2 regions of the Xenorhabdus entomophaga genome follow, and region 2 is predicted to be linked to the other one. Evidence: riboswitches for the same ligand, from Rfam matches in the RefSeq annotation. Region 2 holds a riboswitch; the other holds the start of a gene.
The links. A riboswitch is a leader RNA that binds a small molecule or an ion and turns the genes downstream of it on or off. The one in region 2 is predicted to bind thiamine pyrophosphate.
Positions count from the first base shown of each region.

Region 1: another riboswitch for thiamine pyrophosphate. It lies ahead of thiD (bifunctional hydroxymethylpyrimidine kinase/phosphomethylpyrimidine kinase); the one in region 2 lies ahead of thiB (thiamine ABC transporter substrate binding subunit).

Region 1 is NZ_JBBMXH010000012.1:50,622-60,303, reverse strand. Features, by position in the region: gene fbaB (class I fructose-bisphosphate aldolase) at 1-780, shown strand, start outside; gene thiD (bifunctional hydroxymethylpyrimidine kinase/phosphomethylpyrimidine kinase) at 879-1,679, opposite strand; TPP riboswitch at 1,724-1,816, opposite strand; gene cspE (transcription antiterminator/RNA stability regulator CspE) at 1,940-2,149, opposite strand; gene pagP (lipid IV(A) palmitoyltransferase PagP) at 2,718-3,332, shown strand; gene AAC854_RS04205 (amino acid permease) at 3,496-4,863, opposite strand; gene mgrB (PhoP/PhoQ regulatory lipoprotein MgrB) at 5,149-5,310, opposite strand; gene AAC854_RS04195 (helix-turn-helix domain-containing protein) at 5,499-5,885, shown strand; gene AAC854_RS04190 (N-acetylmuramoyl-L-alanine amidase) at 5,999-6,829, opposite strand; gene AAC854_RS04185 (alanine/glycine:cation symporter family protein) at 7,099-8,553, opposite strand.
Region 2 is NZ_JBBMXH010000054.1:17,044-26,725, forward strand. Features, by position in the region: gene AAC854_RS12460 (prepilin peptidase-dependent protein) at 1-140, opposite strand, end outside; gene thyA (thymidylate synthase) at 431-1,225, opposite strand; gene lgt (prolipoprotein diacylglyceryl transferase) at 1,222-2,142, opposite strand; gene ptsP (phosphoenolpyruvate--protein phosphotransferase) at 2,364-4,610, opposite strand; gene rppH (RNA pyrophosphohydrolase) at 4,620-5,150, opposite strand; TPP riboswitch at 5,267-5,371, shown strand; gene thiB (thiamine ABC transporter substrate binding subunit) at 5,487-6,500, shown strand; gene thiP (thiamine/thiamine pyrophosphate ABC transporter permease ThiP) at 6,476-8,080, shown strand; gene thiQ (thiamine ABC transporter ATP-binding protein ThiQ) at 8,073-8,768, shown strand; gene AAC854_RS12500 (hypothetical protein) at 9,220-9,657, opposite strand.

The DNA of each region.
Region 1 (9,682 bases), on a different contig from region 2:
TATTTTGATCCCAAAAATATTGTTGAATTAGCGATCGAAGCGGGTTGTAACTGTGTTGCTTCAACTTATGGTGTGCTGGCATCAGTTTCTCGCCGTTATGCCCATAAAATTCCGTTCTTGGTGAAACTAAATCATAATGAGACGCTGACCTATCCAGCCCAATATGACCAGACCTTGTATGCCAGTGTCGAACAGGCATTTAACATGGGGGCAGTTGCGGTTGGTGCAACAATCTATTACGGCTCTCCTGAATCACGCCGCCAAATAGAAGAAATCTCTGCCGCTTTCGAACGCGCTCATGAACTAGGCATGGTTACTGTGTTATGGGCTTATCTGCGTAATTCTGCGTTCAAAAAAGATGGGGTTGATTACCATACCAGCGCCGACTTAACGGGCCAGGCAAATCATCTGGCAGCAACAATCGGTGCTGATATTGTTAAGCAGAAAATGGCTGAAACCAATGGTGGCTATACTGCTATTGGATTTGGGCATACTGATAAACGCGTTTATAGCAATTTGACCACTGAACACCCGATTGATCTCGTTCGCTATCAACTTGCTAACTGCTACATGGGGCGCGCTGGATTAATCAATTCTGGTGGCGCTTCCGGCAATAACGACTTGAGTGATTCAGTCCGCACCGCTGTCATCAACAAACGTGCCGGGGGAATGGGCTTGATCCTTGGCCGCAAAGCATTCAAGAAATCAATGAAAGAAGGCGTTGAGCTAATTCACTCCGTTCAGGATGTTTATCTCGACAAAAAGATCACAATCGCGTAATCCCGCTTTTTTATCTTTCACACTCAAGATGGGGATACAAATATCCCCATTATTTAATACAAGTGCATCATTTAATAACAAGTGAGTATCCACATTATTCACCACCACTGGTGAAAATGGTGGACTGGCCCTATTCCCCGACCAACTTCGAGAGTATCAGCCTGTGCAAGCGCATTTTGCAAATACATTTTTGCAACAGGCAACGTGCTTTGCCAATCAGGATAACGGGGTCGCAATGCAGCAAGTGCAGCAGACAAAGTACAACCTGTACCATGAGTATTCCGTGTATTCACCCGGGTTGAAGTAAAACGCCATTCGCCTTCAGGCGTAAACAGCCAATCGGGGCTTTCCGCCGTATTGATCAAATGGCCTCCTTTCAATAAAACAGCCTGACATCCTATTGAAAGCAATTCACGCCCCTGTTGCAACATATCAGCTTCTGTCTTGGCAAGGTCGCATTTCAGTATGGCGGCGACTTCAGGTAAGTTAGGGGTAATCAAAGAAACAATAGGCAGTAACTGTTCTACCATTGTCGTAACGGCTTCCGGTAATAATAGCGGATCACCACTTTTTGCCAGCATAACCGTATCCAATACGATGTAAGGAATAGGATAACGGCGCAATGACTCAGCCACTATCGCGACATTGGCAGCATTCGATAACATGCCAATTTTGGCGCTATCTATTCTGATATCTGAAAGTACAGATTCGAGTTGGGAAGCAACAAAGAGAGGATCGATATCATAAACTGATTGTACGCCCATTGTATTTTGGGCAACCAGAGCAGTTATCACAGCCGTGCCATAAGCATCAAGAGCGGAGAAAGTCTTTAAATCGGCCTGAATACCGGCACCACCGCTGGGATCTGTCCCTGCGATAGTCAGTGAGTTAATTCTCATTATGGTGACTCCTATCACCAGCCAAAGAAAAGCAGATATCAAAATAGGAGATACCATGACTTCCCTACGCTGGCATTATCCAGATCAGGTAATACGGGTACTTCTCAGCTCAATAAAGAACGCCCCGAGTCAAAATAAAAATCACTCTATTAGTATCCCAATAGAGTGATATTTGCAATAGTTTATTATCAGACAATAAAACCAGACTGACAACAATACATTTAGCCAATAATTAAATACCAGCCAAAATAAATTTATTACTATAAAGCTGAGACATTTGCAGCAGCAGGGCCTTTAGGGCCATCCTGAATTTCAAACTCAACTTGTTGGCCTTCAGACAATGTTTTAAACCCATCTTTCATAATTGCAGAAAAATGTACAAATACATCTTTGCTACCATCAGCTGGAGTAATAAAACCAAAACCTTTAGACTCGTTGAACCACTTCACAGTACCAGTGATTTTTGCCATTTCAAAAATTTCCTTTGAATCACTTTATTAGCCGACTGGCATAAAAATAAATAAACCAGTATTGGTTGCTGTTATTTATTAACAAAACAGAACTTCGTTTACCCATGTGTTTTATCACATACTCTTTATATAATCGCAAGCCATTTTTTTCAGGTGCTGGAGCCAACGCACATATTTAAAAAACTTAACATCCATACCGATTTGAAATTACACAATAATTTTTAAGTTACATAACCTCATGAATAAATACAAAAAGAAAATTTTAACCCAAGAAACAACTTTAATTAATCTAATATATAATGCTGTTTTTTACGCCTACTATAGGGTAGATCAGAGAGTTATAGTTATCCCGCAGTTCCATTTTAGATAACTATAAAACAATGGCTGATTTCGCACCCATTTGTTGAAGCATACAATATAATTATTCTACATATAACCAGCTTACTTTTTGTTTATCATTTATTAAATATTATTCAATTATAATATTAATTGCTAAAAATTGACTATTCTATCTAATGATAAACTGATTACATACAGCTTACTGAAATTAGAGTGGTTGGAGTTTAAAATGAAGTTGCATTTCGCCACATCATATGTTCTACCAATAACATTATTTATCTCATCAGAGATGGCCTATTCAGATACCATTCCAGAGCATGGGATTGTACAGCAGGGAAAATCCGAAAAAGGCTATAAATACACTTATTCTGCATTATGGGAAAAATTCAGGAATAATATTTCATTAACATGGAATTCACCAGACAATGACATTTATTTACCCATAATCACATGGCATAACCGTTTTACCTATGATAAAGAAAAAACAGATAGGTACAACGAAATGCCTTGGGGATTTGGTTACGGCAAATCTCACTACGATAAAGATAATGATTGGCACTCTTTGTATGCGATGGCTTTTATGGACTCACATAATCGTCTTGAGCCTATTATTGGCTACGGGTTTCAAAAAATGTATATCCCTAATGGCCTTGATAGTTTCAGAGTGGGTGGAGGGTTTACATTTAGTATTACAGCACGTCATGATTATCAATATATACCCTTGCCCATACCATTACCGCTTTTTTCCATTGAGTATAACAGGCTCTCTTTTCAATCAACCTATATTCCCGGTACATACAATAACGGCAATGTGCTGTTTAGCTGGTTACGTTGGCAATGGTAAATATCTAATATATTGAAATTCATTGGGTATATAACAAAAATTATCTTAGTCAATTGGTTTTCATATACCACTATGTTTGTCATATTGGCACTGACAATAATAATCAGCCGGATATCGATATCATATCCGGCTGAAAAACACGCTGAATGGATTAATAGCTAGTTTACTCGTTTGTCTGCTTTTTGGATCTAGCCACCAAATAACCCACCCACAATACACCAATCCAGAGTGGCATCAGAATAACTGAAATACGAATTGGCGGCATCATCAGAATAATGATGAGAATGAACGCCAGGAATGCCAGACACAGGTAGTTCCCGAATGGATACCATAATGCCCGAAATTGGGTCTTAACACCTTCTTTGTTCTTAGCCGCGCGGAATTTCAGGTGAGCAAAACAAATCATAATCCAGTTAATGACCAACGTTGTCACCACCAATGACATCAGCAACTCAAATGCCTTACCGGGCATAATATAGTTAATCAACACACCAATCGATGTTGCTAAGGCCGATAAACCAATGGACAAGACAGGCACACTACGTTTATTAACTTGTGTCAGGATGCGGGGGGCATTACCTTGTTTAGCCAAACCATATAACATTCGGCTATTACAATACACGCCACTGTTATAAACAGATAATGCAGCCGTCAGTACCACCACGTTTAGAATATTCGCTACCCAAAAGCTATCCAGATCATGGAAGATTAAAACGAATGGGCTACCACCTTCTACTACGTTTTGCCAAGGGTAAAGTGCAAGCAAGATAGCCAGTGAACCGATATAAAACAGCAAAATTCGATAAACAACCTGATTGGTTGCTTTTGGTATATTTTTCTCAGGATGTTCCGCTTCCGCCGCAGTAATTCCCACAGTTTCCAGCCCACCAAATGAAAACATGATTACCGCCATCGCCATAATCAGGCCAGTAGCCCCATTTGGCATAAAACCGCCCTGCTGCCATAAATTGGTTATGCTTGCCTGTGGGCCGCCATTACCGCTAATCAGTAAGTAGCTTCCAAAGATAATCATGCCGATAATTGCAGTAACTTTGATGATAGAAAACCAAAATTCGGTTTCACCGTATAACCGAACATTAATCAGGTTAACAAGATTGATCAGTACAAAGAATATTGCAGCAGAAACCCATGTCGGAACTTCTGGCCACCAATATTGGATATATATACCAACAGCGGTTAATTCTGCCATACCGACCAGAATGAACATTGCCCAGTAATTCCAGCCCGATAAAAAACCAGCAAAGTTTCCCCAGTATTTATAAGCAAAATGGCTAAATGACCCTGCGACAGGCTCCTCAACGACCATCTCCCCTAACTGGCGCATAATCAAAAATGCAATAAACCCAGCAATCGCATATCCGAGAAGTACCGAAGGGCCGGCCATTTTTATCGTTTGGGCAATGCCCAGAAATAATCCTGTTCCTACTGCACCACCGAGGGCAATAAGCTGAATATGCCTGTTTTTTAAACCACGCTTAAGCGTGGTTTGTTGTTCTTGTTGTCCTGCCATCTAGTCCTCTTTTTGCGATGCTTGGAACTTGTCTCATTAAAAGCCATTTTATTTGTTGCTCTTAGACCTGAGTAGCGTAAAAAATCCACCTACCTCTCAATTCTCACAAAATTTGTCGAATCTGAATTACTTCAATTATTGTAATAATTGGGCTATCCCCTGATTTAACGTGATATTTAGTCTGTTAATTAGAATCAGGTGGATATTAAAACATCATTTACAAAGAATGAATACCACGAATGTATGTTAACACACATGCAAGCAGGAAAATGATTAGGATGATCATCAAAAAGGTAAATATCGAGTAATAGAACAAATACCTAATTCGAATTGACCATGTCCTTGATCACCGTGTACGGTGCCTTGCTCACAATGTATGTCCAGTGCCAGTAAATACAAAAATAGACATACTAATATCAAGCACAAAATTAATACTATTACTTTCATATTCAATTAGGTCACCTTAGAATGATTTCATTGTAGTTAATGTTATAATCAAATATTATAGGGGGTTTTTATATGATAAAACATTCAAATTTTAGTTCAGTCATTACTGAACATCGCAATGATGGATTTTGTCATCTTGAAAAGAAGTTGTGTATACTTCCCCAACCTTCAACCAATTTAAAATTGTAATGCCACAAGATAACCACTTAGCACTTGTATGCGCACTGAGTAAATGGATAGAAAACCATCTTGGCCGTGTCATTCATCTTGAAGAGCTTGCTGCTTACTCTGGCTATTCGCTTTGGCACATGCAGAAAATATTCAAAGAAGTCACGGGAATATCGCTTGGCAAATACATTCGCCAGAGACGCCTGGCCGGAGCGGTTTCCCTACTGAGAAACAGTTCATTGCCAATTTTTGATATTGCCCTGGACTTCGGCTTCGGTTCTCAATCTCACTTCACATATATGTTCCGTAAAGAATATGGCATTACACCTTATGATTTTCGCCAAAGTATAGATATTGAACTTGAAGTTAAACTTCCATTGCATCTGACTTACAACTGCGAATCATAAAGCTTGATATCGTCAGCGGCCATTGAATGGCCGCTCCTGCATGACCCCTCACGATCCCTTTTGTTAAATAACATTTTGTTATTTTTCTTTTCCGGTACATTAAGCATACACGGTTATCGATATTTTTCGACCAATGCCAAAGCAATCGCCTCCGTTTCTGCATCGGGACTGCCACTGATATCTGACGGGCGAAAATGCATCTGAAATGCTTGGATAATTTTATGGGTTGCATCATCCAGTAAACCCGTTTGAGGGATGCTATAGCCATAATGAGCCAAGGCTTTCTGTATTGATATTACTGATGCTGGCACATCAGGAGCCCTACCGGCCAAATGTTTATTGACTGTCACATGATCAGGCCAAGCACCGATCCCTTGTTCATAAAGTAATTGCCACGGGAAAACAGGCCCGGGATCTTCTTTTCTAAGTGGTGCTATATCACTATGACCAACAACATTCACAGCCTTAATTTGATAACGCTGAATAATATCTTTTGCCAATCGAATCACTGCATCAATTTGTGATGGGTGATATAAGCACCACTCTTTTTTGATAAAGTGTTGCTTAAATCCACAATTAACAATTTCAATACCAATAGAATAGCGGTTTAGACTTTGGTATCCATCCCATTCACTTTTTCCCGCATGCCATGCCCTTTCCTTTTCTGAAACCAATTGAAAAATAATCGGTTCTTTATTCTCATACTTTGGTTGAGAGGGAATAAGATAATGCGCGCTGACCTTTCCTCCCGTTAATACTTGTAGAGAGCGTCTATCATCCAAAGCCGTATAATGCAAAACAAGGAAATCAACTGAATCAACAGGTTGCTTAGTTGAATAAGGGTAGGAGTGATCAACGATATAACTATTTCTGTCTTCACGCTCAGGGGAATAAGAGCAGCCAATCAACAGAGTGATAAACACGCATGCTATTAATATTCTTATCATGATTGGTCAGATATTTTAAAAAAGTAACGTTATGATGACTATATAGTAGATGAAACTAAAATAGATGTGATATTTTATACTTTCAAGCATAATATTAAGAACAAATAAAAGCCGGGCATTTGTGAAATGGTCGAAATGCCCGGCTGATAATATTATTTTATATGAGCAATACCTTGTTACGGCTTTAGTCTATTACCCATCATCTTTCAAGTTACCGCTTTATTAGCGGCATCTTCAATCTATCTCTTGGGATATCCCCTTCAGTACTAACGAGTATCTTTCCCACTGTTATGCTCAGCATCATTATCCCAGATACCTTTTTCAACTTGCTGCTGAATTTCTGGGTAAGAGTTGATATTGAATGTTGGTAACTGACCCAATTTTCTCTGCCGGTTATAGTCTTTGGCCAGCTTTATCGCAATACCTGACAATAGCAGTATGGCAATCAGGTTAACAATAGCCATACAAGCCATCGATAAGTTAGCCATATTCCAAACCACAGGGACTTCTGCCAATGAACCAAACATCACCATTCCCAACGCAGCCAATCGCAGAATGAATAAACCGGCTGTGTGGTTACGTTCCAGGAATATCATGTTGCTTTCAGCATAAGCATAATTAGCAATGATCGATGTGAAGGCAAAGAAGAAAATAGCAATAGCAATGAAGGATGTTCCCCAATGCCCAACCGCGGATGACAATGCTCGCTGAGTCAATTCAATTCCGCTGATAGCCGTGACGTTTTCGTTGAGAACTCCAGAAGAGAGGATGATGACAGCCGTTGCACTACAGATAACGATGGTATCCATAAATACCCCCAACATCTGCACATAACCCTGAGAGGCAGGATGTGGAGGATATGGAGAAGCTGACGCCGCCGCATTTGGCGCAGAACCCATCCCTGCTTCATTCGAAAATAATCCGCGTTGAACACCCTGAAGCATTGCCTGAGAGATACCGTAGCCTAATGTTCCGGCTATCGCTTCCTGAAGGCCAAAGGCACTCTTGAAAATTAATGCAAATACATCTGGAATGCGTTCAATATTGTGACCAACAACCCAAAATGCCAGTATTAAATAAGCCCCTGCCATAAGCGGTACAACTAATTCCGCTACCCGTGCGATAGAACGCAATCCGCCGAAAATAATTACGCCACTGATGATGACTAATACAATACCGACATAAAGAGGTTTGATATTAAAGGCAAAGGCAGCCGCTTCCGCAATTGAGTTTGCCTGAACGGCATTAAATACAAGACCAAACGCGATAATAAGGAAGAATGAAAATAACACTCCCATCCATCGCTTATTGAGCCCCTTCTCCATATAGTAGGCAGGGCCACCTCGATAATTCCCTTGATCGTCTTTCGTCTTGTACAACTGGGCAAGCGTGCTTTCCACAAAGGAAGTTGCCATACCAATGAATGCCACTACCCACATCCAGAAAATAGCTCCTGGTCCACCGGCAGTAATTGCAATAGCAACCCCTGCTAAGTTACCGGTTCCTACACGGGCAGCTAGACTAGTACATAAAGCCTGAAAAGACGAAATGCCAGAACTATCTGATTTATTACTATTTTTCAGAATTGAAAACATGTGGCCAAAATGGCGAAGTTGTATAAAACCAGAACGCAGTGTGAAGTAGAGACCAACCCCAAGCAGCAGGTATATTAGTACATAGTCCCAAAGAATGTTGTTAATGAAGTTAATCGGATCCGTCAAGATATTTTCCCCTTACTAATTAAAACATTAGCTGACCATAATGCAGTATCCGGCGAAATTTTGTTGTGCTTAATTTCCTTTATTAATGAACAGGTAATACAATTCTGTATACAAAAAACACAGAGATACTAGCCAGTAAAACGAAAAGAATGTAACACAAGATCTATTTCAATGGGTAACTTTTAATGAATTTTTTACATTTACTTTAGCGTTACTAAACATTTCTTTTGGTATTCATAATGCCTCATTCCCCATATCAAGCCTGTTTGACTCATTTTGCAAATAATAAATACGAGAATTTTCCTTTCCTATATATAAGTAAGGAGCATTAATTGATTAACAATTTAGCCCAAAATAAGAAACCATTGAATAACCAAATGGCAATCATAATAAAATAACACCAACGCAATAACCTTACAAAAAGAGAGTGTTAATCAAAAGTTCTTGATGCCAAGTTACACAAATGTACCAAACAAATTTAGATGGTCACTCTGAGTGATATCGTTTACATAGCAATAATCTAATTCATTAAAAACCACAAAATAATTACAAAATTTAATATTGAAATTTCTAATATTTTTGGAAACATATAGCAATATTTTTCTTCAAATGAGCTTATTAAATTTTAATACTGTGATAGTTGGAAAAAGCCACCATCCCATATTAAAATTTTCAATTGTTATTTTTACGGTAGGAAATCACAACAGCAAGTTAATAACATGTTAATATTCCACTATCTGGCCATCAGGTAATCTGCAAGTGAGGTTATAATTGATGTTAGAGCGCAAAAGAAAAAACCCCGCGGACAACATACTGCCCAAAAGAGTTTATAGAGGAAAATCAAAGTATGAATATCATCCTGCAACAGGCGGTTCAATCTCTATCTGCTGTTTGAGTTCACCTGTATCCGTTGTTTGGAAAGAGTACAATAAGATTGTCGAAAAAATAGAAAAAAACAGCACATAGAGCTTAATATATGTTGAAGTTAATAAAAAAACGGGAGTCACCACTCCCGTTGACTCCACGGCATTACACTATTTGAATAAAATTCATTAAATACATCAAAAATAACCTATACCACAAAATATCTTTCCATTCCTTATATTAATGAATGGCATTTCCAAAAGAC
Region 2 (9,682 bases):
AGCATCGCTATCAATAACTCTAATAATGTGAATCCTGATTGCTCAGGACTGTTTACTCGCCTCTTTTCTTTACAATTTAATAAGCTACTTTCGGGATAATTTTCTACCTTAGTATTTGTCGTCTTAATAATTTTCCCCATATTAATCTCTTATACGCCGATTCATTTTATAATTAAGGAATGCTTCTTTCGGCGAAAATATCTTTGATCCATAGAAAAATAGAAAGGCGATTTATTGCATTATGCGAAGAGCTTTCAGGGAAAAATAACGACAAAATAATTTCTTTCATTTTATTTGAGAGACAACACGCAAAAATGACAGGCAGCTAATTTTTAATATTGAGAACCTCTGACGATAAATGTAAAAAGAGCAGGCAAAACCCGCTCTTTAATAATTTGGTATTACGTTAAGAAACTATTGGTATCGTTTCTTAAATCGCGACTGGGGCTTTGATGCCCGGATGTGGATCATAACCCACAATTTCAAAGTCTTCGAATCGATAATCAAACAATGAATCAGGCTTGCGCTTAATAACCAATTTAGGTAATGCGCGTGGCTCACGGCTTAACTGAAGGTTAGTTTGTTCCATATGATTGCTGTAAAGATGGGTATCTCCACCTGTCCAAACAAAATCACCCACTTCAAGATCACACTGTTGAGCCATCATATGTACTAACAAAGCATAGCTGGCAATGTTGAATGGCAATCCTAAAAACACATCACAGGAACGCTGGTAAAGCTGGCAGGACAGTTTGCCATCGGCCACATAGAATTGGAAAAAAGCATGGCATGGCGCCAATGCCATTTTATCCAACTCACCAACATTCCATGCGGAAACAATAATCCGGCGTGAATCAGGATCATTTTTCAATTGTTCAAGAACTTGGGTTAATTGATCGATCTGGCGACCATCCGCCGAGCCCCAGGCGCGCCATTGTTTACCGTAAACAGGCCCCAAATCGCCATTTTCGTCAGCCCATTCATCCCAGATGGTCACGCCATTATCATGCAGATATTGGGTATTGGTATCACCATTTAAGAACCAAAGCAGTTCATGGATGATGGAGCGAAGATGACAACGCTTGGTTGTTACCAGCGGGAAACCTTCTTGCAAATTGAAACGCATCTGATGACCAAAGATAGAGAGAGTTCCCGTACCGGTACGATCATCTTTTGCCGTGCCTTCTTCCAGCACTTTTTTCATTAAATCCAGATACTGTTTCATTTTGCCTCTTGTATCTTGTTGTTTCGAGCTTTGTCGTTTCGGGAATTGTCGTTTCGGGAATTGTTGCCAGGGCTTTTATACGCCCATACCATCATTAAAATTCCGACCAGAATCATTGGAACAGAAAGGATTTGCCCCATACTAATTCCTTCAAACAACCCGAGCTGCGCATCAGGCTGGCGGAAAAATTCAACTATTATACGGAATGCGCCGTAACCAATCAGGAACAGGCCTGAAACGCTTCCCATCGGACGTGATTTACGGATAAATAAATTGAGGATGATAAACAGCACAATGCCTTCAAGCACCATCTCGTATAACTGTGACGGATGGCGAGGCAGGACACCATATTTTTCCAAAATCGGCCATAAAGAAGGATCAGTTGTCGCCAATGCGATATCTTCGCTGCGGGAACTCGGGAACAACATCGCCCATGGCGTATCAAGCGTGACACGTCCCCACAGTTCGCCATTGATAAAGTTACCGATACGCCCCATGCCCAAACCAAAAGGAACCAATGGAGCAATGAAATCAGAGACCTGTAAGAAATGACGTTTAGTCCGGCGGGAAAACCACCACATGGCGCAGATAACCCCTACCAGCCCACCGTGGAAGGACATGCCGCCATCCCAAACCTTAAACAGATAAAGAGGGTTATCAAGGAACATTGGCAGGTTATAAAACAGAACGTAACCGAGGCGTCCACCGACGAAAACCCCGACAAACCCTGCATACAGCAAATTTTCAACTTCAGTTTTGTTCCAGCCACTGTTTGGTTTTGCTGCACGGCGATTTGCCAACCACATAGCAAAAACAAAGCCAACCAGATACATAAAACCGTACCAGTGGAGGGATACGGGCCCGATTGAAAATATGACAGGGTCAATTTTAGGAAATTCCAGATAGCTAGTGCTCATCGTTCCCCGCTAAAAGTAATGTTGTGTGAATGAATGATGTGGCAGATAAATTATCTTATGCGAATAAATTATTTTGCTTGAATAACTCGAGACAAATAATAGCATAGCCAAGTGACTGTTCTCCGCCCTTATCGTCAGACATAGAATTTCAGACATAAAATTTACGGTGTTTTTGAATTAACTCCAGTGCCTATTCCAAGAGGTTTTGAGCTGGTTTAAGGCTAAATACCGCCTCGGATTAATCCTCCCAGCCCATGCGATTCCATAAACTCGGCTGACAAAGTTTTTACCTGCTGGCTGGTTTCGGCTTTCAGTACCACATCTATAAGACTTTCGAGTTTGTTAACATCCAATTGGCGCAACAAATATTTGGTGCGTGGAACACTTCGGCCACTCATGCTCAGGCTACGATAACCTAAACCAAGCAATATTAATGCCCCCATCGGTAAACCCGCCATTTCACCACATATGCTGATAGGAAGATCAAGGCGTTGGCATTCATCAAAGGCCAGTTTTAGCGCCCTAATCACCGCAGGGTGTAAATTATCATATAGTGAGGCGACATGGGTATTGTTGCGATCCACTGCGAGTAAATACTGGGTTAAGTCATTCGTGCCAATAGAGACAAAATCAACCCGCTTCTTTAACTGCGGCAACAGAAAAATCGTAGATGGCACTTCAATCATGATACCAATCTGAGGCATAGGGATTATGTCAGAGATGGTTTGCTCAACCTCAACTTTCGCTCTTTCAATCAGTTTTCGGGCTTCATCAATTTCCTCAATACTTGTCACCATTGGCAAAAGTATTTTTAGATTGCCGGTGTGTATATTGGCTTTCAGCATCGCCCTAAGCTGAATGAGAAAAATCTCAGGCTGATCCAGAGTGATACGAATTCCTCTCCAGCCGAGACAGGGATTATCTTCACTAATGGGCATATAAGGAAGTTGTTTGTCTGCACCAATATCCAGTGTTCTCAACACAACAGGCTTATCAGGAAAAAGCGCCAGCATCTCCTGATAACGATTTTTTTGCTCATCTTCTGATGGAAAACCGCTATGCAGCATAAAGGGGATTTCTGTGCGGTATAGCCCGACGCCATCAATACTATCCGCTATTTGCTGCTCATGTTTTAAACTCAGGCCGGCATTAAGTTGTACTAAAACGCGTTCACCACTCTTGAGCTGTGCTTGCTGCTGCTGTTCACCTTCGGCCAGCTTGCTGAGGACGTGTTCTTCTTCAATGATCTGCCGGTATTCCTGAGCGATAAGCGGCTCTGGCTCAACGAAAATCTCTCCGCGATAGCCATCAAGGATAAGCGTCCGGTTATGCAGTAGTTCAGGCTGGATATCCGCTCCCATAATAGCTGGGATCCCCATCGCCCGAACCAGTATCGCAGAGTGGGAATGCGTCGCGCCGTCACGCACAATCACGCCAACTAACTGTTCTTGCGGCATTTCAGCCAACAAATTGGCACTAAGCTCATCAGCAACCAGAATAAAGCGTTCCGGCCATTGACCAGCGCCAGCGAAAGAATCATCCAGATGAAATAATACCCGCTGCCCGAGTGCCCGCAGATCAGATGCTCTTTCTCGCATATAGGGATCTTGCAAGCTGGCAAACTGTTCGGCGTATTTTTCAATCACGGCTTTGATCGCCCATTCCGCCATGAAACCATTATCGACGGAATAAAACAGATCTTGCTTGAGTTGGGGATCATTTAATAAATGAGCATAGAGATCAAAAATGGCAGCACTTTCTTTCTGTGAACTCACAGTGAAACGCTTGCTAATCCGGCGACATTCCGCTGTAGTTTGTTCCAGGGCCCGAGTCAGTCTTGACCGTTCAGCCTGATAATCCAGCGTTAATGCCTCAGAGACCTGATCCAGCAAAGGTTGTGAGCGATCTTGCCATCCCTGAGCCATAACTATGCCATTAGAAATAGCGAGAGCCTTAATACGGGTCTGACGGTACTGACCAAATAGCCCTTTTATCTGCGCCTGAGCAAGAATAACACCAAGCTGTGTCGCCAGTGTTACCATGAAAGATTCTTCACTTTCATCAAACAGCCGCCGTTCAAGTTGCTGAACAACTAATATTCCCTGTAACTGACGGCGATAAATAATAGGCACACCTAAAAAAGCCCGCAGGCTTTCTTCCTTGACTTGGGGGATATATTTGAAACTAGGATGTTCTCTAACATCTGCGAGGTTGATTAATTCAGACAAACGTCCGACTTCACCCACGACGCCTTCATCAAAGGCCAGACTGATCGCTTGACCCCTGGGTTTTTTCAACCCTTTGGTTGCCATTAGGTAATAACAATGCCGCTGATGATCTGCCAGATAAATAGAACAGACATCCGTGTTCATTGCCTGACAAGTTTCATTGACCAACAGCTCAAGCGCTTCAGATAAATTAGCTGTCATAGCCACTTTTTCGACAATTTCCCGTAAGCGCGTGAGCATAACAATTACCTAACTTCTTCTACGACGATGTAAATAAGGTGAATGTATCTGTGAAGCAGATTCCTGTATTGGCATCACAATGGAAGAAAATTCTTTCATCACGCGGCGGTATACATCCCGTTTAAAAGAAACCACTTGCCGGACAGGATACCAATAACTAACCCAACGCCAGCCATCAAATTCCGGCGTTTTACTGCGCTGCACATTAATATCTGCTTCATTACACAGCAACTGCAATAAAAACCAGCGTTGCTTTTGCCCAATACAAACAGGCTTTGTATCCCAACGCACCAAACGCTTGGGTAATTTGTAACGCAACCAACTACGGGTCGAGGCGAGAACCCGTACATCTTTGCGACTTAAACCAACTTCTTCGAACAACTCGCGATACATCGCTTGTTCTGGTGATTCCCCCGGATTGATACCCCCCTGAGGAAACTGCCAGGAATGCTGCCCATAACGGCGGGCCCACAGAACTTGCCCTTGGCGATTACAAATTACAATTCCTACATTCGGGCGGTAGCCATCATCATCGATCACCAGACTACCTCTTGATAAAATACATTTGAAAAGATGGCTAATTGTTTCACACTCATCTCAAGCGGTAAACCTCTATGATTGGACTTTGCAGACGTAGCCTAAGTCTCTACAATACCGCCATCTCAACGGGGTGCGGCTGTAATGAAACAGTTTTGCTGAGAACAAACCCGTCGAACCTGAACCGGTTAGTACCGGCGTAGGGATTTGAGACGCTAATCATTGATATAAAATAAGTAATTTTCATTTAGCACCTTCTCAGATCCTTTGCCAATCGGCTAATAACGAACGTTAATGGCTAATGTCCACAACTAATGTTCATAACTACAGGAGAGCAAAGTGTTTAAGAAATTATTTTTCAGTTTTATCGCCATCAGTACGCTATCGATTTCTGCCTGTGTCTTTGCCCAAGCATCTCAATCGAAGCCAATATTGACAGTTTACACTTATGATTCATTTGCCTCTGAATGGGGAGCTGGCCCAGCCATTAAAAAAGCCTTTGAAGCAGAATGTGGTTGTGAACTGAAACTTGTTGCTCTGGAAGATGGTGTATCCCTACTGAACCGTTTGAGAATGGAAGGCAAAAAAACATCAGCAGATATCGTACTGGGATTGGATAACAACTTGATCCAAGCCGCCCAACAAACAGGATTGTTCGCACCAAGCCATGTTGATGTATCAAAACTGAAATTACCCATCTCATGGAGCAATACAACATTTATTCCTTACGATTACGGTTACTTTGCCTTCATTTACAACAAGAACACCCTACCTCATCCACCAAAAAGTATGGATGAATTAATCAATAGTCACCAGAACTGGAAGATTATTTATCAAGACCCGCGCACCAGCACTCCGGGCTTGGGCTTCCTGCTCTGGATGCAGGAGCTCTATGGCGATAACACCGCGCAGGAGTGGCAGAAAGTAGCCAAAAAGACACTTACTGTCACGAAAGGGTGGAGTGAAGCCTATGGCCTGTTCCTGAAGGGCGAAGGTGATATGGTGCTGAGCTATACCACTTCACCGGGTTATCACATCATGTCAGAGAAAAAAGACAACTATGCGGCGGCGATATTTGAGGAAGGGCATTATTTGCAGATTGAAGTCGCAGCTCAATTAGCCTCAAGCAAACAGCCTGAACTAGCCCAAAAGTTCATGAATTTCATGGTATCGCCGGCATTCCAGCAAACCCTCCCGACGACCCAATGGATGTACCCCGTGATTGATATTCCTTTGCCTGAGGTTTTCAAGCAACTCACAGTTCCTGAAAAATCCCTGCTATTCAATGCAGATGATGTGGCAAAACACCGTACCAAATGGATCCGTATATGGCAAAGCGCTGTCAGCCGTTAATTGCGGGTTGGATATTGCCGGGGGTTATTGCCTCCGGCCTGTTAATTATTGTTGCCCTGTCAGCATTTGGGACGCTGTGGTTCAATGCGCCTGAAAGCGACTGGCAGACATTCTTGCATGACAGTTATCTCTGGCATGTCATTCAGTTCACCTTCTGGCAAGCATTCTTATCTGCCGTATTATCGGTAATACCCGCTATTTTCCTGGCAAGGGCGCTTTATCGCCGCCATTTTCCGGGCAAAATGCTGTTTCTGCGCTTATGCGCGATGACATTGATCCTTCCTGTTTTAGTCGCTCTGTTTGGTATTCTCACTGTTTATGGTCAAACCGGCTGGCTGGCAAATATTTCCCAATGGATAGGGGTTGAATACCGTTTTACACCTTATGGGTTGCAAGGAATTCTACTGGCGCATATTTTCTTTAATATGCCGATGGCAACACGCTTGTTGCTGCAATCTCTGGAAAATATTGCCATCGAACAGAGGCAACTTGCTGCCCAGCTTGGTATGAGTGAATGGCAACATTTTCGTTTTGTGGAGTGGCCTTATCTGCGCCGCCAAATTTTACCGACAGCCGCACTGATTTTCATGCTGTGCTTTGCCAGTTTCGCCACAGTACTCGCATTGGGTGGCGGCCCTGCGGCTACCACTATCGAGCTGGCTATTTATCAGGCAATCAGTTATGACTACGATCTCTCTCAGGCTGCCCTGCTCGCCTTAATACAACTTTTTTGCTGCCTCAGTTTGGTATTACTTAGCCAAAAACTCAAAGGCACCTTTTCTGTCGGTTATGGTCATCAACAAAAATGGCGTAATCCACAGGATTCATGGCTGAGAAAACTCACTGATGGTTTACTCATTTGCATGGCATTACTGCTTCTGCTGCCTCCTTTGCTAGCCGTCATTGTCGATGGACTGAACCTGAGTATTTTTACTGTCTTGAGCCAGCCCGCTTTATGGCAGGCTCTTATCACTTCCATCGTTATTGCACTGGGTGCCGGATTACTCTGTGTCGTGTTAACCATGATGCTGCTATGGAGCAGCCGCGAATTACGTTTACGTCATTTATCTCGCTGGGGCCAAGCGATGGAAACCAGCGGTTTGCTGATTCTTGCCATGCCGGGCATTGTTCTTGCTACCGGCTTTTTCCTTCTATTGAACACAACCATTGGCATTCCCCAATCACCTTACGGATTGGTTATCTTGACCAACGCACTGATGGCGATCCCTTATGCTCTAAAAGTATTAGAAAATCCAATGCGCGATCTGGCTGAACGCTACAACCCCCTGTGCTTTTCCCTCAATATTCAGGGGATTCATCGGCTGCGTCTCATCGAGCTTAAGGCACTGAAAATCCCATTGGCACAAGCACTGGCTTTCGCCTGTGTACTGTCAATTGGTGATTTTGGTGTTGTTGCACTATTTGGCAACGAAGGTTTCCGTACTCTGCCCTTCTATCTTTATCAACAAATTGGGGCATACCGCAGTCAGGATGGTGCAGTCACCGCTTTCTTATTGCTTCTTCTCTGCTTTATTTTATTCACTGTTATTGAACGTCTACCGAGCCGACGCCATGATTAAACTCGATAATGTCACTTATACTTACGAACATCTTGCCATGCAGTTTGACGTGAACGTTAAAGCCGGGGAACGCATTGCGATCCTCGGCCCAAGCGGAGCAGGCAAAAGCACCTTATTAAGTTTAATGGCGGGCTTCCAATTTCCTGAGCATGGCAAAATATGGCTGAATAATGAAGATCATACGAATACTCCTCCTTCCAAACGGCCCGTTTCTATGTTGTTTCAGGAAAACAATCTGTTTTCCCATTTAACCATTGCGCAAAATATCGGTTTAGGTTTACACCCCGGATTGCGCTTAAATACCGAACAAAAGCAAACACTCCAGCAGATCGCTACTCAGGTATCGCTGGAGGAATGCCTCTCTCGCTTACCCGCTCAACTTTCTGGCGGTCAACGACAACGCGCAGCATTAGCGCGTTGCTTGGTTCGCCATCAGCCTATTTTATTGCTGGATGAACCCTTTTCAGCGCTTGATCCTGCTTTACGTAATGAAATGCTGGAGTTGCTGGATCAAATCTGTCGTGAACGCCAAATCACTCTATTGATGGTGTCTCATAATCTCGATGACGCAGCAAAAATCGCTCCGCGTTCTTTACTGATTGTGGATGGGAAAATTCATTATGATGGTGCAACAGAGAAATTGATGAGTGGAGAAGCGGCTGAAGCGGCGATTTTGGGGATAGGTTGAATCATGATCCTGATTTTGTGAATTACTACATACAAACACTGGCCGTTAATTGTTCAATTTTATGGACTCATTTCACTATGCCGAGATCACTTTCAGGTTAATCTTCATATTTGAATTCTATATTAATCTTCATTTTTTCAAAACCTACGGTAACTAAACAACCATGCCATACCGGAAGCCCATTTATGGGATTGTTTTTTTGAGTAGTATTTCCTTAATTTTACTGATAGTAACCTACTCTTTATCATAAACCTCATACCTGCCACAGAAAGCCTAAAAGCAGTAAGATATTAAGGCGTATGATAATCATATAGAAATTTTCGACGAAATAATTTTCCAAAATAGGTGTAGAATGTTGGACTTCATCTCATTGATTAATATAATAATATTATTCATTTTATGAAGGCAGAAAGATCATGATAATCTGACTGCCTTATTATTATGGATGTGACTAATCCGTTAGCTCAAAATACCACTCAAGAAATGAGTTAAAATCTTTCCATTGAGGTTTGAATTTCCCTTCGTAAAAATCGAGCATTTCTTGCCCTAAGCCTATTTCTAACACCTCTCCAGTTTTTCTATTATAGAAAACTCCATATTCACCTTCGAAACTATCTAAAGGAATATATTCTTCTGAACAACGAAGCAATTTATGAGTAAATTTTATATCTGAAGCATAATCGCTATTAATAATAAACCAACAGATTTGGTAAATTTCACGATGTCTACTATGAAATGTCGGGCCATCCTCAGCATGTAAGTAAAATTGAGCAAAATCAGATTCTAAATCGACATTTAAACTAACTAAAGCATTCAGATATTCTGGGTGGATAGAATCATCCCACCACCCTTGATCATTAAGATATTTTTTTACTTTACTAGATAGCATAATTTACATCCTATTTATTAGAATT